DNA from 3 places in the Rossellomorea sp. QJM3NY_18 genome. Region 1 is predicted to be linked to each of the others. Evidence: riboswitches for the same ligand, from Rfam matches in the RefSeq annotation. Region 1 holds a riboswitch; each other region holds the start of a gene.
What was found. Region 1 has a riboswitch for S-adenosylmethionine ahead of AC0VXY_RS10175 (methionine biosynthesis PLP-dependent protein). Riboswitches for the same ligand answer to the same signal wherever they lie in the genome.
Positions count from the first base shown of each region.

Region 2: another riboswitch for S-adenosylmethionine. It lies ahead of AC0VXY_RS19630 (O-acetylhomoserine aminocarboxypropyltransferase/cysteine synthase family protein); the one in region 1 lies ahead of AC0VXY_RS10175 (methionine biosynthesis PLP-dependent protein).
Region 3: another riboswitch for S-adenosylmethionine. It lies ahead of AC0VXY_RS18840 (methionine ABC transporter ATP-binding protein); the one in region 1 lies ahead of AC0VXY_RS10175 (methionine biosynthesis PLP-dependent protein).

Region 1 covers NZ_CM149659.1:1,998,109-2,005,836, reverse strand. The annotation lists gene metH (methionine synthase) at 1-1,138, opposite strand, end outside; gene AC0VXY_RS10185 (bifunctional homocysteine S-methyltransferase/methylenetetrahydrofolate reductase) at 1,119-2,969, opposite strand; gene metC (cystathionine beta-lyase) at 2,985-4,169, opposite strand; gene AC0VXY_RS10175 (methionine biosynthesis PLP-dependent protein) at 4,162-5,286, opposite strand; SAM riboswitch class I at 5,378-5,487, opposite strand; gene AC0VXY_RS10170 (zinc-dependent alcohol dehydrogenase) at 5,795-6,928, shown strand; gene AC0VXY_RS10165 (tryptophan--tRNA ligase) at 7,014-7,728, opposite strand, start outside.
Region 2 covers NZ_CM149659.1:3,784,747-3,792,474, forward strand. The annotation lists gene AC0VXY_RS19605 (alpha/beta fold hydrolase) at 4-1,032, opposite strand; gene AC0VXY_RS19610 (hypothetical protein) at 1,050-1,235, opposite strand; gene AC0VXY_RS19615 (glucose 1-dehydrogenase) at 1,248-2,009, opposite strand; gene AC0VXY_RS19620 (S41 family peptidase) at 2,160-3,617, opposite strand; gene metX (homoserine O-acetyltransferase MetX) at 3,782-4,855, opposite strand; gene AC0VXY_RS19630 (O-acetylhomoserine aminocarboxypropyltransferase/cysteine synthase family protein) at 4,927-6,222, opposite strand; SAM riboswitch class I at 6,402-6,520, opposite strand; gene AC0VXY_RS19635 (trans-sulfuration enzyme family protein) at 6,608-7,728, opposite strand, start outside.
Region 3 covers NZ_CM149659.1:3,625,168-3,632,895, forward strand. The annotation lists gene AC0VXY_RS18805 (cysteine desulfurase) at 1-569, opposite strand, end outside; gene sufD (Fe-S cluster assembly protein SufD) at 569-1,879, opposite strand; gene sufC (Fe-S cluster assembly ATPase SufC) at 1,897-2,682, opposite strand; gene AC0VXY_RS18820 (YuzK family famiily protein) at 3,159-3,317, opposite strand; gene AC0VXY_RS18825 (carboxymuconolactone decarboxylase family protein) at 3,643-4,008, opposite strand; gene AC0VXY_RS18830 (MetQ/NlpA family ABC transporter substrate-binding protein) at 4,390-5,214, opposite strand; gene AC0VXY_RS18835 (methionine ABC transporter permease) at 5,230-5,898, opposite strand; gene AC0VXY_RS18840 (methionine ABC transporter ATP-binding protein) at 5,895-6,917, opposite strand; SAM riboswitch class I at 7,064-7,170, opposite strand; gene AC0VXY_RS18845 (SCP2 sterol-binding domain-containing protein) at 7,282-7,632, opposite strand.

The DNA.
Region 1 (7,728 bases):
TATCGATTACCTGAGCCCCATTTTTCACCTGCGCCCTGGCAATCTCTGACGCTTCCTCTATCTTATTCTCTGCAATCAATCGTTTGAATTTTCTTGAACCGATGACATTCGTCCGTTCTCCGACCAGAATCGGTCTTCTGTCTTCATCCTCATAGACGAAAGCTTCAATTCCAGACACCGCATGGGGATGAGATTCTTTCGGTGTACGGGGCGGGAATCCCTTCACGACATCTGAAAGGGCGCGAATATGTTCCGGTGTTGTACCACAGCACCCTCCTACAAGATTCAGCCAACCTTTCTCCGCGAAACCTTTCATCTTTACACTGAGGGAATCTGCTGTTTCATTATAATTCCCTTCTTCATCAGGGAGTCCGGCATTCGGGTAACAGCTTACATAGGTAGTGGCTAAACCCGATAACGAACGGATGTGGTCACGCATAAATTCAGGCCCCGTTGCACAGTTCAGACCAACGACCAAAGGGTTTAAATGTTCAAGGGATAGATAAAATGATTCGATTGATTGCCCGGCCAGTGTAGTGCCCATAGGTTCAATGGTTCCGGATAATAAAATCGGGATTTCTTTTCCTCTGGATTCGAAAGCCGTTCGAATTCCGAGGTTCGCTGCTTTTACGTTTAAAGCATCCTGACTTGTTTCAAGTAAGAGCACATCAGCCCCTCCATCGAGAAGGCCTTCTGCTTGAACACGGTAGTTGTCTGCCAGTTCATCAAAGCTTACTCCTCCTGTTACGGATAACGTTTTAGTAGTTGGACCAAGCGATCCCGCAACGAACCTTGGCCACTCGTGAGTTGAGACATCATCTACTGCTTTTCTGGCGATTTCAGCTGCTACTTTGTTGATTTCGTATGCTTTATAGCCTAAATCATATTCGTCGAGTACGATGGGGGTTGCGCCAAAGGTATTCGTTTCAATCATATCAGCCCCTGCTTTCAAATATTCCATATGGATCTCATAGATTACCTCCGGCGCTGTCAAGACAAGATTTTCATTACATCCTTCAAGTTCTTCCCCTCCGAAATCCTCCGGGGATAAATTTGCTTGTTGAAGCATCGTCCCCATTGCTCCATCAAGTACGAGTATTTTTTTTCTAAGCTGTTCTTCAAACAATGTGATGGCCATAGGGAACCTCTCTTTCAGTGTTGGTTTTCTCTTGAATATGATGAATCAGTTCAATGCTCATATCATATCGTACAAAAGGTGTGATGAGATAAATGCCATTAAATAGTTCTAATGCTGTATCCAGCAAATCTTTGGCTATCTCCATTCCGACTGTTCTAGCAATGACAGGATCACTTCCAGCTTCCTTCATTCTTTGCCTCGTTTCTTCCGGTACATTGATACCAGGCACTTCATGGTGGAGAAATTCTGCATTTCTTGAGCTGATCAACGGCATGATTCCGATGAAAACCGGAACATCCAGATGCTTTGTCGCTTCATGGATTTGTATCAGCTGTTCATTCCCAAAGATCGGTTGAGAAATGAAATAGTCGGCACCGGCTTTCTTTTTCTTTTCAAGCCTTTTTACAGAAGCGTCTAAATGACGGAAGTTCGGATTAAAGGCTGCCCCAACTGAAAATTGAGTGCGTTCCCGGAGTGATTTACCGGAAAACGATATTCCCTCATTATTCTGTTTAATGAGTTCAATAAGTTCCAGGGAAGAAAGATCATAAACGGATGCAGCACCTGGAAAATCCCCGATCTTTGCAGGGTCACCCGTTATCGCTAATAGATTGTGTATCCCTAATGTGTGCAAGCCCATTAAATGGGATTGAAGTCCAATCAGGTTTCGGTCACGGCAAGTGATATGAACGAGTGGTGTAAGATCGTATTTCGACTTGACCAGACTCCCGATCGCGTCATTGCTAATACGCGGCGTTGCCAGCGGGTTGTCAGCAAGGGTGAGTGCGTCAATGCCTGTTTCCTTAAGTGCCGACGCCCCTTGGAAGAACAATTTCGTGTCGAGATGCTTCGGTGGATCGAGTTCAACGATAATGGTTTTCTTTTCTCTTACTTGCTCATGCAGCAAGCTTCCCCTGATGGATGGTGAAGATAACTGAACTACTTTTTTCTTTTTTACTTCTTTTTCTTTCACCGGCTCCCGGCTTTTCAACCTTGAAGCTACAGAACGAATGTGATCGGGTGTGGTTCCACAACAACCCCCAATGATTCTCGCACCCTGGATCCGCAATTCATTGCTCATATCCCCAAAGTAATCAGGCTCAGCAGAGTAATAGAATCGACCTTCTTCATAGTTAGGGAGACTCGCATTTGGAAAGACGGATAGAAATGCCCTTTTCGGCAAGGGAACTTCCTCTAATGAATTCACCATGTGAAATGGCCCCATCCGGCAATTGATGCCGACAACATCGGCCCCCAATAACTCCAATTGTTGAAGAGCGTCTTTGATTTCCATTCCATTTTGAAGGACTCCCGTTTCATGCAGGGAAACTTGAGCAATGAGGGGAATATCCGCTTCTCGTTTAGCGATGCTAAGAACGGTGGTCAGTTCCTCGAAATCATAATAGGTTTCCAGAAGAATGCCATCAACCCCCTCTAATAATAAGCAGTAAAGCTGTTCCCGGAAGCTTCTTTTAATCTCTTCCAGAGACACATTTTGTTTTATCCCCCTGATTCCCCCGATGGTTCCAAGGATATAGGTGTTTTCTCCAGCTGCTTTTCTTGCCAGACGAACAGCAGCTGTATTGATTTCCTTAACCGAATCCTCGAGTCCGTATCTTGAAAGCTTTTGATAATTGGCCCCATACGTATTGGTCTGAATGATATCTGCTCCTGCATCGATATACTCTTTATGGACTTTCAACACTTCATTTGGGTGAGAAAGATTCAGTTCTTCAAAGCATCTGTCCACTCCATAGGAATATAACAATGTTCCAATTGCTCCATCTGCAATCAAGATTCTCTCTTTTAATGCTTCCGGCAACGGTTTCATGACGCTCCCTCCTCTTTACAAATTTATCACGTTGTTTCGATTGATTTTTTGTATACTCTCTAAACCGTTTTGTAGATCCTTAATTAATTCATCCGCGTTTTCAAGCCCAACGGATAAGCGCAATAATCCATCTGTAATCCCTCTTCTTTCCCTTTCGGCTTTTGGCATAGAAGCATGTGACATTCTCGATGGATAGGATAAAATCGATTCAACAGCTCCTAAACTGACGGCGAATACGGGGATGTTTACATGTTTGATGAGTTGCTTCACTTCCTCTTCCCCTTTTAACCGGAAGGAAAGAACCGCTCCGGGACCCTCTGCCTGCCGAACTTGAATTTCACGACCGTGATGATAACTCAAGCCCGGATAATATACTTCTTCTACTTCCTTTCTACCTTCTAAAAAGCTTGCAATCTTATAAGCCGACTCTGATGATTCCTTCAATCGAACATGCAATGTTTTCAGCCCTCTTAAGAGCAACCAGCAATCCTGTACCCCGAGCACCGCCCCAAACGAATTCTGCAGAAAAGCAAGTTTCCCGGCAATCTCTTCATTTCCCGTTACCGCAAGCCCCGCTAAGACGTCACTATGTCCGGCAAGAAACTTCGTCGCACTGTGAAGAACAACATCCACCCCGAAACTGATTGGTCTTTGCAACAGTGGCGTCATGAATGTATTATCAAGAAACGTTAAACAATCATTTGCCTTGGCAAGCTTCACGACCCCTTCAATATCGGTAATATTCAATAACGGGTTCGAAGGAGTTTCCATATAAATCACCTTCGTATTGTGCTTAATTGCACAAGCCACTTCATGCAAATCCTTCATATTCACAAAAGAGTATTCTATATCAAACTTAGTAAGGACTTCTGTGATCATCCTGTAGGTCCCCCCATATACTTCTTCCGATACGAGAACATGATCCCCACTCGATAACAAAAGAAAGCTTGTTGAGATGGCCGCCATACCGGATGAAAAGGCAAAGCCCCTTACCCCGCCTTCTAATTCCGCTATCGTTTCTTCGACTGTTTCCCTTGTTGGATTCCCTGAACGGCTGTAATCATACGTTCCATATTGATCAAAATCCTGTTGATGAAAAGTTGTAGCATGATGAATCGGAGTAGAAACAGCTCCTGTCCCTTTATCAAATCCCCGGGAATGAATGAGTGACGTCTGAAGTGAAAATGGCTTTTTACTCATACGTTAACACCTCTTTTTCCAATTGATGAAAAACATTCTCCAAATCTTCAATCAGGTCATCGATATATTCAATTCCTACAGAAAATCTGAGTAGTCTGTTGCAGATACCAAGTCTTTTTCGTTCTTCTTCAGGAATGTCGGCATGTGTCTGGGTGGCGGGATAGGTGATAAAGCTTTCAACTCCTCCTAAACTTTCTGCAAATGTAATAAGGTTCAGATTTTGTAGGAAGGGACCGACCCATTCTTCCTTACCAATGCGAAAGGAAAGCATGCCTCCTTTCCCCGGATATAAGACGTCCGTTACACAATCATGCCCTTCAAGATATTGGGCTAATCTCCCTGCATTTTTTTCATGCTGAGCCATTCTGAGGCTAAGGGTTTTCATCCCTCGTATTAAGAGCCAACAATCAAATGGTGAGAGCACTGCACCGATTGAATTTTGAATCGTGTAAATTCTTTCAGCTAAGTCCTCTGTGTTTACAACAACCACTCCAGCCAGAACGTCATTATGGCCGCCTAAGTATTTGGTGGCGCTATGGATAACCAGGTCCGCACCCTCTTTGAGCGGTTTTTGGAGGACAGGTGTATAGAAGGTGTTATCGACGACCAAGAGCAGTCCATTCGCCTTTGAAATCCCGGCAACCTCAGAAATACTTGCTTCATTCATTAATGGGTTGGTTGGTGTTTCAAGAAATATAGCCTTCGTCCGCTTCGTAATTTGTACGTTAATAGAGTCAGCATCACTTGTATCTACAAAATGAAATTTGATATTATATTGGGCTTCATACTGTACAAATAAACGGTAGCTTCCTCCGTAAAGATCCTTCGATACAATCAATTCATCCCCACTTGAGAATAAACCCAGGATAGCCTGAATCGCAGCCATTCCCGAACTGAATGCAAATCCTTTATGCCCCTCTTCCAATTGAGCCAATGTTTCTTCAAGGGTCGCCCTGGTTGGATTACCTGTTCTCGTATAATCATAACCGGTTGATTCACCGATCCCTTTATGTTCATATGCTGTCGATAGATGAATGGGAAGGCTTACGGCACCAGTAACAGGATCCTTCCGATTGCCTGCCTGAACAAGCAATGTATCAATATGTTTTTTCAACATTCTTCTCTCCTTTTCTTCCCTAGAAAATGAAAAGGGGAAAAACAAAAAAACCTTCTTATGAAAATAAGAAGGTTTTATACGTTCGTTCTCCCTCTTATCGTCCAAGTTGACATCAACTTGCTGGAATTAGCACCATACCTGTAACTGTGGCTGGTTGCTGAGGTGTCTTCGGGCCAGTCCCTCTACCTCTCTTGATAAGAAACAATATGAATTTTTAAAAAATACTTTCCCATAACTTATACCAAACATAGAAGACTGTCAATGAAAAGTAAGAATTTTAAATTTATTTTTTATTTATTTAAAATCCCATCGGTACGGACGCTTGAATAAATAGTGGTAATTAAATCCAATTAATAATTGATGGAACACTGTTTAAACAAGATTTTCTAATAAGACTTCCTCATCGCTTTATTCAGTTTTTCAAAATTGGGACGACTTGATGTTTAGCTCACTCAAAAAGAGTTTAAACACATAGAAGAATCTTACAAAATTTACAGGAGTGATGAGAGTGAAGGGCGTTACGTTCCAAGGAAAAGAAAAGATGGTCGTGAAAGAAGTAGCGAATCCAGAAATTCAAGTAAATACTGACATCATCGTAAGGATTACTGCAAGCGGAATTTGCGGTTCAGATTTACATTTATACAAGGGAGGAATAAAACCGCAACAAGATTATGTTGTGGGACATGAACCAATGGGTATTGTCGAAGAGGTGGGATCGGAAGTGAAAACCCTTAAAAAAGGGGATCGCGTGGTTATTCCTTTTAATATTGGCTGTGGGAAATGTTTTTTCTGTGAGAACCAAATGGAAAGTCAATGTGATGAGTCCAATCCCCATGGAGAAGTGGGCGGTCTTTTCGGATTCACTGAGATGTTTGGTGGATACCCGGGTGGTCAGGCGGAGTATCTGCGGGTACCGTATGCAGACTTCACATCGTTTAAAGTCCCTGATTCAAGTCAGCTGGAGGATGAAAGTGTTCTCTTCCTTTCCGATGTAATACCCACTGCTTACTGGAGCGTAGAAAACAGTGGTGTAAAAAAAGGCGATACGGTCATTGTATTAGGTAGCGGCCCAATTGGATTGATGGCTCAGAAATTCGCTAAATTGAAAGGCGCCGAAAGAGTCATCGCAGTAGACCAGGTAGATCATAGACTTGCGCATGCTAAACGTACTAACCAAGCAGAAATATTCAACTTTCAAAATCATAGCGATATCGGGTCGCTCCTGCATGAAGAAACTAAAGGTGGAGCTGATGTTGTGATAGACTGTGTGGGAATGGATGGGACCGTTCAGCCAAATGAATCGTTCGGTTCTGACTTTGATAATCAATTTGGGACCATAAGTCCGATCAAGACAGCCTCAGAAGCGGTTCGGAAGTTCGGAACTGTTCAATTGACTGGCGTATATGCAACAGAAGCAAATCGATTTCCTCTAGGGGACTTTTTCAGCCGGAATGTTTCCATTAAAATGGGACAAGCACCTGTAATTCATCTGATGCCAAAATTATACGATATGATCGAAGAGAACCAATTTGACCCTACCGACATCATCACCCATACCTTTTCAATTGAAGAAGCGGCAAAAGGGTATGATATTTTCGATAAGAAGTCCGATGGAAATATTAAAGTAATACTCAAACCTTAAAAAGTGGGAAGAAAAGCCGCATTCTGACAAAATGCGGCTTTTCCAATGTTTTCATTTGTTACATTTATTTAATTAAGTGTATCAATCAATGATACAAACCAATCTTTTGTTTGATTTCCCTCATAAAAGGAGTGATTTTTTTTCTTGCCTTTTCAGCACCATTTAGTAGAATTTGATCAATTGCCTCTGTGTCACTTACCAATTCGTTGTACATGTCACGGGGTTCTTTCATAAATGAGTTCATCACAGAAAACAATTCTGCTTTTGCTTCACCCCAGCCAATTCCGGAGTGAAACCTCTTTCTCATTATTTCGGTTTGATCTGACGACGCGAATTCTTTGTATAACGAAAAAATAACAGATGAGCCGGGATCCTTTGGTTCTTCGGGAAGAGAGGAATCCGTTTTTATTTTATTGATTAGTTTTCGAAGCTTTTTTGGTTCCTCGAATAATGGGATTGTATTGTTATAGCTTTTACTCATCTTTCGTCCATCAAGTCCCGGGAGGACAGACGTCTCTTCCTGTATGACATACTCGGGAAGAACAAATGTTTCACCATATTGTTTATTAAAACTTTCTGCTAAATCCCTGGCAATTTCAACATGCTGAATTTGATCCTTTCCAACCGGAACCAATTCAGTTTGAAATAAAAGGATATCCGCCGCCATCAATATCGGGTAGGTAAAAACTCCCATGTTGACTCCAGAATCCACTTCTCTGCCATCATTTTGATTATCTCCAACCATTGATTTATACGCATGAGCCCGGTTCATTAATCCTTTTGGTGCAAAGCAGGAAAGA
Region 2 (7,728 bases), 1.8 Mb from region 1:
TTTTTAATGTGAGTATTGATGCAGCCACTCTTTCAATTCGTTTGATATTCCGTATTTAATCAGACTTGCGTGCCCTCCCCTTACCTCTGCTGCTGCCTTATTCGTGCTTGACACAAGTTCCAGCAGAGGCGTGCTGATCGAGGTAGGAACCAAGTGATCATATTGGGAAGAAATCAGATAAAGATTCGAATCGATGTTTTTCAGATCCACTGCTTTGCCGGCGAGTTCGAATTCCCCTGACATCAGCACATTTTCTTTTACAAAATAGGTGATAATATCACTGGCCATGGCTCCGGTGAGTGCGATATGGTCATTTGTCCATTGATTGAACCGGAGCCAATAATGAGTATAGTCTTGATCGTAGGCTTTATTTAATAGCGATAAATAGGGAGAATAGTAAATGGGGGAAGTCAAAGCCCTCATCCCGTAACGGATGATGGGCGCTGGTATGAGATCGATTTGTTCCATTATACTCGTGAGATCGATTTCGTCCTTTTTCAAAGCCTGCACCCAATTGGGATATGTCGGAACCTGATCAAAATCAATTGGCGTGACAAAAAGGAGTAGATTTCTGATAAAATGTGAATTTAACGCTGCATAGATGACAGCTAATGTCCCCCCTAAGCAGAAGCCGGAAAGGGACAGCTCGTCTTTCCCACTGTGTTGAAGGGCCTTCTTTATGCATGGGTCCACATAGTGAGACAAATACTCCGCCAATCCTGTTCCCTTCTCTTCCACTACAGGTTCACCAAATTCGAGAAGATAAACGTCGTATCCTTCTTGAAGAAATTTCCCTATCAGGCTATGTTCCTTTGTCAGATCCAAAATGGATGACTTGTTAATATGTGAATATAGTAAAAATACAGGAATATGCCCATTTTTACTTACAGGGGCATAGTACCATAATCTACTATTATGGTTCATCCAGATCTCTTCCCTTGGAAAATTCGGCATCCACTCACTGTCATTTTGCAATGTCTCGATGAAACCCTTCCAACGGGCTCGTTCTTTTTGTTCATGCTCTTTTTTCATGTATTCACTTCCATTCTTTATTCATTCAGCGCCTGTAAAAGTGATAGAAGTTGAATGAATTCCAGTACGGTTTGGAATAATTCCAGCCATTGTTTGACGGCCGCAACCACTTCCGGATCATCCAGCTTCCCTACAACCCACTGATTCAACTCATACTCCACACTCATTCCGATTTTTTTCAATTCCTCATAAAATAGATCCATGTTTCCCCCTCCTTATACCTGCGCCTGGATGCCGCCATCCACGACTAAAATGTGACCGTTTATATAGTCAGAAGCAGCAGAGGAAAGGAAGATGGCCACCCCGTTCAAATCTCCTGCTTGTCCAAATCTTCCTGCAGGGATATGCTGCTTGATCATGTTTCCCTGACTAGCAAAAAGGTCCTTCGTGATTTTAGTCGGAAAGAACCCGGGAGCGATCGCATTCACCTGGATATTATGCGGGGCAAGTTTCACGGCAAGATCCTTCGTCAACGTCATGACGGCCCCTTTGCTCGTATTATAGGGTACGGTATCCATGAGCATGGGGTTCGTCCCGCCAAATCCCGTAACGGACGCGATGTTAATGATTTTCCCCGCTTTTTGCCGGACCATGACCCGTGACACTTCCTGGGAAAACAAAAAAGCCCCCTTTACGTTGACATCCATCACCTTGTCCCATTTATCTTCAGGGATGTCAGCAAAAGGACCGGCCCAGGACGTCCCGCTGTTATTGATTAAAATATCGATTCTTCCAAACTCTTTCATCACTGTTTCCACTACATGCATCACATCCGCTTTCTGGGTAACATCGCAAGGAATGGCAAGTGACCGTACGCCTGAACCAATCAATGTTTCCTTCACTTCTTCACATGCCGACTGGTTCCTCGAACAGATTACGACATGTGCACCAGCCCTTCCCAGTGCCAGGGCCATCTCCTTTCCGAGCCCCCGCCCACCGCCTGTGACGATGGCGACTTTTTCTTTAACTGAGAACATTCTATCAATCTCCTTTCTAGTAAATGGAAGGTCATTATTATAATAGATAGTTTGAGAGAATGAGTGCGGATTCTCCGCTCCATTGAGTAGAAATTGAATCAAATGTCCCCCAAAAAAAGAGACCTCTCAAGAAAGAGAGGTCTCTGATCGTTACTGATTCTTATTGGCCGTACGTTTTATATACTCCAAGGCTGCCTGCAGCTGCAGATCGTTCTTTTCATTCTGCACCGCTTCAAATATTTCTTCTTGCAGCCTTTCGCCGGTTTTGGCATCAATGACTCCTGTCACGTCGAGGCTTTCCTGGATCTGAAAATCCTTGACGGCTTTAGCGGTTTTCTTACTGAAATAACCATCGACCCGATCAAGGGAGAAGCCTAATCCTTGAAGCATTTCCTGGGCATTTTGCACTTGTTCGTTATTTACCCCTTCTTTCAATGGTTTTTCCACTTGAAGAGGATGGGCATAGAAGTAGGATGGTTGTCTGACCGGGATATCCGGTTTGATTCCCTTCTTATGAATCCAATTCCCGTTCGGTGTCAGCCATTTGAACATGGTAAGCTTGATATTGCTTCCGTCTCCCATCGGCACTGCCTGCTGCACGGTCCCCTTTCCGAAGCTCTTTGTTCCGATCAGCGGATATCCTTCCGCCTCACTAAGGGCCCCGGCCAGGATCTCAGATGCCGATGCACTGCCCTCATCGATGAGGACCACCACCGGGTACGCTTTTCTTTCCTTACTGTTGGAGAAGGATTTCAGCACTTCTCCGCTTCGTTCCTGGATTTGCACATACGGTTTTTTCTCGGTGACGAACTGTTTGAGGATGTCTTCCACGCTGGAAAGGAGACCACCCGGGTTACCCCTCACGTCAAGAACCAATCCTTCTACCTTTTTCTTCTCGAGTTCTGCCAGCTGCTTTTTAAAATCGACGGCGGTATTTTCAGAGAAGGTCGTAATCTGGATGTAGCCCGTCTTCTTCCCATCGACTTCCTTCACATCGGAGATCACCGTTTCAACAGGGATATCGTCCCGCTTCACGGACACTTCGATTGGATCTGAAAGACCCTCTCTCGTAATCTCCAATTTCACCTCCGTACCCTTCTTCCCTCTGATCTTCAACGTGGCTTCATAAAGGTCAAGCCCGTCGATACTGTTCCCATCCACTTTGATGATGCGGTCATTCGGTTTCAGACCGGCTTTCTCAGCAGGTGAATGTTTAAAAGGAGCAACGATGACCAGTTTCCCGTCCATGATCGTGACCTCTGCCCCGATCCCTTCAAAGGAGGAATCAAGCGCGTCATTGAATTGAGAAGCGGTCTCCGCATTCATGTAAACAGAGTACGGATCATCCAGGGTCTTAAGCATCCCCTGAATCGCCCCTTCTACGAGCTGTCCCCTGTCTACATCCTGAAAGAACTTATCACTGATCAAATCATACGCGACTTCTACCTTGTGAAGCTTATCATTAAGCTCCCCTTTGCCGTTAAACTGGGCAAGCTCGTCGCCGGACCCGGAACTGCCCGTCCACTCAAAGCCGCCATACATTCCTCCTGCACCGATCAACATGCTAATGATGATCGTGATGATGAGCTTTCTGCCCGTCCACTCCATATATTCCCCTCCAGCTTGTCGTTTTGTTTATGGTATGGATGAGAGCCGCGAACGTTTTCCCATCCAACGAAAAAAGACACCACACAAAAACGCGCTTAGGCGGTGCGATGTCTTTGCTTATCTAACTATATGCCGGAGGGGGACGAGTTATGATTGGCAGTCGATTATTTCATGCCCGTCACGATTTTCTGACCTTGACGGTTTTTGAGATGAGAAGAGATGATCCCGCCCCATTTCTCAAATTCCACCAGAAACCCGTCATGACCGAATGCTGTCGGGATAAAGTAATGTTCACCCTTTGGGGCTTGGAGTGTGAATTCCTTTAAATACTGGGGAGAATAGATCAAATCACCCTCATAGCTGATCGATACCAGTTCGCACGGATACGAATCGGCGACGGCTTCCGTTCCTCCTCTTCCCCTCCCGATATCATGGGTATTCATCGCTTTAAGGAGGGTAAGATAGCTGTTCGGATCAAATCGCTTTCCGAGTTTCTTTCCTTGATAATCAAGATAGCTCTCCACATTGTACTGCTCATTCGTCCTCTCCCGCTGAAAGCGCCGATCGAACAATTCCTGAGTACGATAGGTCACCATCCCGACCATCCTGGCAATCTCAAGGCCTTTTAATATGGCTCCGTGGGGATAGTGGCCCCTTTGAAAATCGGGATCCCCTTCAATCGCTGTAATTCCGATATGATTGAATGCGAGACCATAATCGTTTAATGCAGGTGAGACGGCGAGGGCGAATACCTTATTGATATAGGAAGGATAGAGAGCCCCCCATTCCAGCGCCTGCATTCCTCCCAATGAACCACCGATCACAGCTTCGATGTGGTAGACGGATAGCTGTTGGAGTGCTTCATATTGGGCATGGACCATGTCCCGTATGCTAATGTGCGGAAAGTCCGGTCCGTAACGTTCTCCGGTTTCCGGATTGGTCGACGTCGGTCCCGTACTTCCTTCACATCCCCCTAATACATTGAAAGCAATCACATTATATAGATCGGTATCAATATATGAACCGGGTCCGATCAACCCATCCCACCAGCCCCGGTCCTCACTCGTGCCTTTCACAATATGGGTTCCGGTGAGGGCGTGGCATACCAGGATGACGGGGCCTTCCTTATTGCCGGTCCGTTCATAGGCCAGATTCACATTGTGCAACGTTGTGCCTGACTCTAATGTGAGGGATGGGATGGTAATGGAGCTTACTTCGTATGAGTATGAATTCTCCATTCCTCCACCTCCTTTTTTTGGTGTTGGTTGGGGTGTTGGGGCACCCCGGTTGTGCCGGTCGACTATCTTATTTACACCCGCGACGTTTCCAGCGCCACTTCAATCGCATGATCCAGATCCTCGATCAAATCCTTCGCAGATTCCAACCCGACGGAAAGTCTCACAAGGTCCTCGGTTACGCCCGTAGCCCGGATTTCCTGCTCGTTCAATTGCTGATGCGTAGTGGACGCTGGATGGATAATCAGTGACTTCGCATCTCCTACATTGGCAACATGGGACCAGAGAGAAATGTTGTCGACGACTTTACGTCCTGAATCCCTGCCCCCTTTGATTCCAAAGACGACGATGGAACCTGCTCCATTTTTCAAATATTTCTGAGCAAGAGCGTAGGACGGATGCTGCGGCAGACCCGGATAAGAAACCCAGGCGACCCCGTTGTGCTGATCTAAGTGTTCCGCAATCTTCAAGGCATTCTCCGTGTGACGTTCGATGCGGAGATGCAGGGTTTCCAGTCCCTGCAATAGTAGAAATGCGTTTTGTGGACTTAAGCATGCCCCGAGATCCCGAAGCAGCTGCACCCTTAATTTTGTGATGAAAGCGGCCGCTCCTACATCCTGTGCGTAGCGAAGTCCATTATAGCTTCTGTCTTCTTCTGTGAATCCAGGGAACTTCTCATGATTCCAATCAAACTTCCCCCCGTCGATGACGACTCCACCGATGGCCGTACCGTGACCGCCGATCCATTTCGTGGCAGAGTGGATGACGATGTCCGCTCCCCACTCAATCGGCTTGCACACATATGGCGTGGCAAATGTGTTATCGATGATAAGCGGGATATGATGGTCATGAGCCACTTTCGCCACCGACTCGATGTCCAGTACGTGCAGGCTCGGATTTCCGATCGTCTCGGCGAATACCGCTTTTGTTTTCGGGGTAATCGCTTTTCTGAAATTCTCCGGATCAGTCGGATCGACGAAATGAACCTTGATTCCGTATTTCGGAAGAGTCGTGGAGAATAAATTATACGTTCCACCGTACAGATTGGTGGCTGCCACGATCTCATCCCCTGCACCGGCGATATTTAGGATGGATAGGGAGATGGCGGCCATTCCGGATGAAACACCCAGGGCTCCGATTCCACCTTCTAAAAGGGCAAGACGCTTCTCCAGCACATCAACGGTCGGATTCATGATCCGCGTGTAGATGTTTCCCGGTTCTTCAAGGGCGAATAGCTTCGCTGCATGGTCACTGTTGTCGAACACGTATGATGTCGTTTGATAGATAGGTACCGCTCTAGAGCCTGTGGTTGGGTCCGGCTCCTGGCCGCCGTGAAGAAGCAGTGTGTCGAAATCGAATGATTTTGTCATTTGTAATTCCTCCTAGAGTTTTTTGGTTTTGGATTGGTGTGGATAATTGGTTGGGTTCAGCTGCTGAATCCTTGAAGAAACTCAGCTGCTGAATTGCGACTGAAACACCTAAGAAGCCAGAAGAGGATAAAATAAAAAACCCTCTTCCTAAGAAGAGGGTCTAATTGAATAGGGTCCTCCTCTTATCTTTCAGGCAGATCGCCTGCAGGAATTAGCACCTTTTCATGTGACGCCTGACGCGTACATGAAGGTTGCCGGGTTTCATCGGGCCTAGTCCCTCCACCTCTCTGGATAAGAGCATTTAATTGTCAATGTGTAAATTCATGCGTTGAGATGAATTATAAAGGGTAACCGGCCTCAACGTCAAGACCATTTTCAGAATTTTTTATTTTTTAACGGAAGCTTCAATCGCCTCGTTAAATTGAGAAATGATATCTTCCCCATCCTCGATACCTAACGATATGCGCACCACATGGGTGTTGATGCCGAGTTTTTCCTGTGCTTCTTTCGGAAGGGCACGATGAGATGTCCCAAGTGGATAAGAAACCGTTGTTTCCACTCCGGCCAGGGACGGGATGATCTTGATCCATCCAAGGGACTTGAAGAATGTGCTGATATCGCAGCGGGCATCGAGTTCGATGGTGACGATCGCTCCATTTCCTTTATCGGATAGATCTGTTGGATAATAGACCCTCTTCACCTGCTCATTGGTGCGCAGTTCATCTGCAAGTTTTCCCGCGTTCTGAGCCTGGGTCCCCACCCGGAGTGCCAATGTTTTCGCCCCCCGGCATGTGAGCCAGGCTTCAAATGGACTTAAGTTTGAACCGATGTTGACGACCTTCTCCCTTGCTTTATTCACAAGCTCTTCTTTCCCGACTACGACTCCCGCTGTGATATCGCTATGCCCGCCGATATACTTCGTAGCGCTGTGAGCGACCAGATCGACCCCTTCAAGGAAGGGCTGACGCAGAAATGGAGTGGCGAATGTATTGTCGATCATCGTTTTCAGATTGTGCTTTTCGGCAAGGGCTACCATTCTTGAAATATCCTCTACTCGCATAAATGGATTGGTCACCGTTTCACTGTAGAGAAGCTTCGTCTCGGGAGTGAGAGCTGCCTCGATTTCTTCCTCACTCGTAAAATCAACGAAAGAGGTGGTTATCCCGAATGATTTCAGCTCTTCTTTCAGCATATGGAAGGTACCTCCATATAAATCCTCCGCCGCAATGATATGGTCCCCTGCCTGAACCACTGCAAGGATTCCGACCAGGATGGCTGACAAGCCGGAAGATGTGGCGACACCCGCAGGCGATCCTTCAAGATCTGCTACCATCTTCCCAAGCTCATCCGTGTTGGGATTACCCGTTCTTGAATAAAGATAAGGAGACTTCCCCTCATAGAAACCCTCGAGCTCCTCCAGAGACTTAAAAGAAAAGGCAGACGTCTGGTAGATCGGTGTTGTCTTACTGCGGATTTCCTCGGTTCCTTTCAGCTGACTATGTACGA
Region 3 (7,728 bases), 1.6 Mb from region 1:
TCATGAGCAACCCTGGTGATTTCTTTAATTGGATTCATTGTACCAAGCACGTTTGAAACCATCATGATGGAAACAATTTTCGTTTGTGATGTCACAGTCGCTCGTACATCTTCAATCGTAATCGTGCCATCTTCCTGAAGAGGAACATATTTTAATGCAGCTCCGGTTTCTTTGGCTAACTGCTGCCAAGGAATGATATTGCTGTGATGCTCCATGTGAGTGATCACAATTTCATCCCCCTCGGTTAGGTTGGCGCGACCGTAGCTTGCTGCAACGGTATTGATTGCAGTTGTCGTACCACGGGTAAAAATTACTTCTTGAGTCGAGGAAGCGTTGATGAAATTGCGGACCTTTTCACGGGCACCTTCATAACCATCTGTCGCTCTCGTCCCAAGGGTGTGGACTCCCCGGTGAACATTTGAATTATATCCACGATAATAATCGTTCACTGCTTCTATGACGGAAACAGGCTTTTGAGAGGTTGCGGCACTATCAAGATAAACGAGTGGATGGCCATTTACTTCCTGGTCGAGAATCGGAAATTGTTTGCGAATCTCTTTTACATCCATTAGTTTACTTTCCTTTCAATTACCTCAACCAGCTGTTTCTTGACTCCTTCGATCGGTAATTGTTTTACCACTGGAGCCAGGAAGCCGTGAATCACAAGACGTTCAGCTTCATGCTGAGGAATCCCGCGGCTCATCAAATAGTAAAGTTGAAGTGGATCCACTCGCCCTACTGAAGCAGCGTGTCCTGCCGTTACGTCATCTTCATCAATGAGAAGGATCGGGTTTGCATCCCCTCGTGCTTTTTCGCTAAGCATCAATACGCGTGATTCCTGCTCGGCGTTTGATTTGGAAGCACCATGTTCAATCTTACCGATACCGTTGAAGATAGAAGATGATTCGTCCTTCATGACGCCATGCTTAAGGATGTATCCTTCAGAATTTTTACCGTAGTGAACAACCTTTGTCGTAAAGTTCTGTTTCTGTTTCCCGCGTCCAACGACTACGGTTTTCGTATCGCCATAAGAGCCATCGCCCATAAGGTTCGTGACGTTTTCAGAAACGGTGTCCCCATCGTTCATCAATCCCAGTGCCCACTCGATGCGTGCATCTCTTGCAGCTATTCCACGACGGTTTACGTAAGTCGTGATTCCGCTTGAGAGGTTATCCACTGCACCGTATGCCACTTTCGCATTATCCTTCGCCAACACTTCCGTTACGATGTTATAGACACCATCTTCCACATCTGTGGTGGAAATATAGTTTTCAACATATGTCACAGAACTGTTATCCTCAGCTACCACCAATACATGGTTGAACATAGCAACTTCAGCATTGTCGTGGACGTATACCGCTTGAATCGGTTGAGAAAGTTCAACGTTCTTCGGAATATACAGGAAGACCCCGCCGTTCATCAATGCAGCATGAAGGGCTGTAAGCTTATGCTCATCCGTTTTCACGCCCTCAGTCATGAAATACTTCTGTACCAGCTCACTGTGCTCTTTTACAGCTGTAAAAATATCCGTAAAAATAACACCGTTGTCTTTTAATTCGTTTGAAAGAGAAAGAAAAGCTGGCGTATTATTTCGTTGAATATAAAGGCTTTGATCCTTGCTTTCTAAATCAACTAATGCTTTCACTTCATCTGGCAGCTCACTCAAAGATGAAAACGTATCACTATTCACTGTGTGCTTTTGGAATTGAGTAAAATTCCAATTTGTGATTTTCGTTTTATCAGCAACTGGAAGGCTTAGATCCTTTACTTTACCAAAGGCATCTGTACGAAGGGTTGTTAACCAATCCGGCTCTCCAAGTTGTTTTGAGTAGGAGCTGACATAGTCTTGATCTACTGGTAGTTTCGTTTCTACAGTCATTTTCATCCCCCTAACACTTACGCTTCTTGGCCGACAGTTTCGTCTTTGATTCCCAGCTCTTCTTTAATCCAGTCATATCCTTCTGCTTCAAGGCGCTGTGCTAATTCTTCGCCGCCTGATTTTACAATGCGTCCCTGCATCATTACGTGAACGTGATCAGGTGTGATGTAGTTAAGAAGGCGCTGATAGTGAGTGATGATCAAGCAGCCGAAATCTTCCCCACGCATTTTGTTGATTCCTTTTGAAACAACTTTAAGCGCATCGATATCAAGACCTGAATCGATCTCGTCAAGGATAGCGATCTTAGGTTGGATCATCATTAGTTGAAGGATCTCGTTGCGTTTCTTCTCTCCGCCTGAGAATCCTTCGTTCAGGTAACGTTGAGCCATATCCGGATCCATTTCCAAGTATTCCATTTCAGAATCCATCTTGCGGATGAATTTCATAAGAGAAATTTCTTCTCCTTCTTCGCGACGGCTGTTGATCGCTGAACGTAAGAAGTCAGCGTTCGTTACTCCATTGATTTCACTTGGGTACTGCATTGCAAGGAATAGACCTACGCGAGCGCGCTCATCCACTTCCATTTCAAGGACATCTTCTCCGTCGAACGTGATGCTTCCTTTTGTCACTTCATACTTTGGATGACCCATGATAGCAGAAGATAAAGTTGACTTACCCGTACCATTCGGTCCCATTACCGCGTGGATTTCTCCACCTTTAATTTCAAGGTTAACCCCTTTCAGGATTTCCTTTCCTTCAATCTCAACATGAAGATCTTTAATTGTTAAAGTAGAACCTGCCATGTATATTTACCTCCGTGACTTTATAATGAATTTAAGAATATAATTCTTTAATCATTCTCAATTTATTCTCATTACAATCTTATAACAAATAAAAGCTATTATCAACTTTTTCAAGTTGTCAGTTCATGTTAGCCGAACGATAGAAACCCTTTCTATTGTTCGCCAAAATGTGTGGGAAAATGTAGGGTGTCGATGACCTGTTTTCCTAAGGCAGACTATGTGAGAAATTTTGCTTTTCATATAGCGAGTGATTTGATTTCCGCTGCAGGTGCTCGCTTTCCTCGGGGCGTGAGTTGAGCCTCCTCGGGCAAAGCCCTGCGGGGTCTCAACTTTCCCGCTTTTCCCGCAGGAGTCGAGCACCTTCCGCTCCAATCAATTTTCAAAGCCTGTGCTTCCTACAATGGCCATAAATTTAATTTCTAATAAATAAAAAACCAGTGCATCGTCTATACACTGGTTTCCTTTTTTCTTCCTTATTATATATTAGCGTGCACCCTGCGATCAAGGGCCGCAATCATTCTCCGGCTTTCTTTGTAATCCTGCTCTCTTTTCTTCTCTACTTGCATTCTGACATCATGCTTTCGTTTGTACACCTCATAACCTATTCCATGGGCTCCATGCATTGCCTTCTCCATTTCACTTGTGTACGAGATACTCTCAAGAGAGTCGATAATGAATCATTCCTTTCAGGTTTTTAATTACTTTACAACTATACTACCCCCTCGTTCACAAGACAAAACCGGTATTTCATCATTTTTTCTGAAATTCATCCGTCAGCCTGATTCCCGGGGGCTACCTTTAAGTTTTCACAAAATTCCGCCGTTATACTTCCAAATAATAGTCCACCGGTGAAATATTATTAGTTTGGATGTATATTTATTACTGCTGGAGGTCCGCATATTTATGATTTTCGTAAACGTATCCATAAAAAAAGAGAAGGATCTCTCCCTCTCGATGCACTCATTGCTTTAATTGATTCAAATCCTGAATCGACTGTTGTACTAATGTTACGGCCTGACTCATGACTGCGCCTCCACCGAATGCAGCTGTTACACCGATGGTTTCAAGGATCTCTTCTTCAGAACATCCTTGATCGAGGCATCCTTTTGTATGATAGATGATACAATATTCATCCTGGGAATAGAGACTGATTCCCAGTGCTATCAACTGTTTTTCTTTTTTGGAAAGGATCCCTTCCCTGAAGCAGTGCTCTGTGAACGTATTATATTGCTCAGCAAGCTCAGGCATTTTCTCAGTGAAGATTCCAAGTCCCATTTTATAATCATGAAGGGCAGCTTCGGTTGTATTTCTAGGTTCCATCTGCATATCATTCCAACTCCATTTCGAAAATAGATTCATCGGAAATAGTATGAGCCAATTTGGAAATGAATATGTTAAAAAGTTACCGATACCACTTGATGAAAGAAAGCGACTGGGACAAGAGTGTTTTGTTAAAAGAAAATCCGAACGATCTTTCGAAATTCTTTTTTAAATCGAAGTCGTTCGGATTTATTATTTAGCTGTATACGTAAATATAAATACTTTTGAATGTAGTGAGTAGTGGTTGATTTCCGCTCCAGGTGCTCGCTTTCCGCCCGAGGAAAGCGAAGTCTTGCACGGAAATCAATAGCGGTGTAACAAGTAGTCCCCACTATGTTCGTCTTTAGAGGAAATGGATTAGAATATGTCCCAGCCTCTTTCCTATTGTTATTCGGTTACGGGTACAACGGCTCCATCCCATTCTTCTTTGATGAAGTCCTGGATTTCTTTTGAGCGCAGGGCTTTGACCAGTTCTTTTATTTCTTTTTTGTTTTCGTCGCCTTTATTCACAGCTATTACGTTCACATACGGGGAGTTGCTGTCTTCGATGGCGATGGAGTCCTCCAGGGGTTTCAAGCCTGCATCTATGGCATAGTTGGAGTTGATCACAACTGCGTCCCCTTCTTCATTTTCATACATTTGCGGAAGGAGGGCCGCTTCATACTCATAATCGAATTTCAGTTTTTTTGGATTTTCTTTGATATCTTCCAGCTGAGCCTGTGTATTTTCAACGCCGTCCTTTAACGTAATCAGACCCTTTTTCTCTAATAATGTAAGGATGCGGCCATGATCGGATACGGAATTACTCATCAAGATCGTGGCACCTTCAGGAAGGTCCTCAAGAGATTTATACTTTTTGGAATACACGCCGATCGGCTCAATATGAATACCGCCTGCATTGACGAAATCATATTCATTCTCTTTCATCTGCAAGTCCATGTAAGGTACGGTTTGGAAATAGTTCGCATCCAAATCACCATTATCCAAGTCTTTATTTGGAAGGATATAGTCCTGATACGTTTCAATTTGCAAGTCGATTCCCTTATCTTCCAGAATCGGTTTCACTTTTTCTAGGATTTCTGCATGGGGAACATTTGAAGCTCCTACCACTAACTCCTTCACGTCTCCGCTTCCAGATCCGGAATCACTCCCGCATGCTGCCAATCCAAAGATACTTGTTGCTGCTACCATTCCTGCTAACCATTTTTTCATCTGTTTTCTCTCCTCTTATCGTTTGTCTAATTTATTTGTGAAGTAGTCTCCAATAAGTTGTATTGCAAATACAACGAGTAAAATCATGATGGTTGCGGCAAGGGTTACATCCTCCCTGCTCCGTTGAAACCCATCCAGGTAAGCGAGGTTTCCCAATCCCCCTGCACCGATGACACCCGCCATTGCCGTGTACCCCACCAGGGCGATGGCTGTTACCGTGATACCTGAGATCAAGGCCGGAAGAGATTCAGGAATAAGCACTTTCCATATTATTGTGCTTGTTTTCGCTCCCATTGCTTTCGCTGCTTCGATGACACCTTTGTTCACTTCTCTTAATGCGATTTCAACCATGCGTGCGTAAAACGGTGCTGCTCCGATGATCAGGGCGGGAAGGGCCGCGTTCGCCCCACGGATGGTATCCAATAAGAATTTTGTAAATGGAATCAGTAATACAATCAGGATAATGAACGGAATCGAACGGAATACATTGACCACTGCACTGGTCACGGTATAAGTAAGCTTGTTTTCCCATAAATTTTCCTTGGATGTAAGAAATAACAGGATTCCAAGAATCAGTCCTACTACGAAGGTAATCAGGACTGACATCCCCGTCATATAAAGGGTTTCAACAGTCGCTTCCCACATCTTCTCCCAGTCCACATTCGGAAATAAATTTTCTATCATCCTCGGATCACCTCCACTTTGACCATCTGTTTCTCAGCGAAGGCAAAGGCTGCCTGAATCGTCTCTTCGTTTCCATCAAGGTGGACGAATAGCGTACCATAAGCCCCTTTTTGCGTTTGGGAAATCTGTCCTTGAAGGATATTGACATCCAGGTCGAATCTTCGGATCAAGCTGGTAATGAGCGGTTGCTCAGTCGATTCACCAACGAAGGTGAATTTCAGTACTTTTCCTTTAGGATACTGAGCTAAGAGGTGATTGATCGTTTCCCCTGTTTCTTCCACTTGAGATACTTCTCTCACAAATCGCTTCGTCACCTGCTCTTTGGGATTTCTGAACACCTCAAGAACATCCCCAAGCTCTACCACCTTCCCTTGTTCCATGACCGCCACACGATGGCAGATTTTTTTGATCACATGCATTTCATGGGTGATCAGGACGATGGTCAGGCCTAAACGTTTATTAATATCCACCAATAAATCAAGGATGGAATCGGTTGTTTGCGGATCTAAAGCAGAGGTGGCTTCGTCACAAAGCAGGACGTTGGGATTATTTGCAAGGGACCTCGCAATACCGACCCTCTGCTTCTGTCCACCGCTCAACTGGGACGGATAGGCGTCCCCTCTTCCATCTAATCCAACCAGCTCCAATAATTCGTTGGCTCTTCTCATTCTCTCTTTCTTGGAAACTCCAGCGATTTCTAAAGGAAACTGGATATTTTCAAGTACCGTGCGTGACCACAGGAGATTGAAATGCTGAAAAATCATCCCTATTGACTGCCTCGCCTGCCGAAGATGTTTTCCTTTCACTTGGGAAACGATCTGCCCATTCACATTCACGGTTCCAGTTGTGGGAACTTCAAGTCCATTGAGCATCCGGATCAACGTACTCTTACCTGCCCCACTATAGCCAATCACTCCAAAAATTTCTCCTTGGGCAATGTCGATGTTGACGCCATCAACGGCTGAAATAGGTCCTGATTTTGATTGAAAGATTTTTTTCACATTTGAAATAGTAATCATGCTGTCTCCACCTTCTTTCCGAGTAAAACGACATTTTTAATTAGAATTAAAATTACGCTTGCCATTCACACAGCCTTTACGCAAACAATAAAAAATGCCTTCCTGCGATAAGCAGAAAGGCATAATCATATATAGGACTATCCTTTCTCTCATCTTTCAAAGCAAAAGCTTTGAGTGAATTGGCACCATTTCAATTTTCATTGACGGTTGCCGGGCTTCATAGGGCACGTCCCTCCACCTCTCTAAATAAGAGTAAAGTATCAATTTATTTAATTTTTTGAATTGTTAAAGACTCTGAAAATTTGCTACATGGAAGATTCTATCATCGAAAATAGAAGTGTGTCAATTCTTTTTTCTCTTTTTTTCATACTTGAACCGGTTCCTTGACCCTGGACCTCGTCAGCCACAGGACAGACTCTACAAATAACAGCTGACGGTATCCTCCTCTGACTTTCAGGATGTCGTTTTCGATCAGTTGAGACAATCGTTCTTCTCCTGAAAGTAGGGATAGCATGTCCTTCTCTTTTCCCTCAATGACAAAATGGGATTCCCCACTACCATCAGTCAATACAGCACAACCTCCGCTTGAAATGGATATCCCGTATAGGTCCTTTTCACAATGAAATTGAAGAATAAATGGGCTGTCTGGAAACAAGAGTCTTAAGTGATACCTAGAATGACACTGATCTACTAATTCCTCTAAATATATTCGCATGAATACACCCTCCCAGTGAAACTTCTATATAGTATCAATTCCACTTTTAGGTATTTTTCCCTTTTAGACATTCTCGACATGTTTTGAATGAGTGTA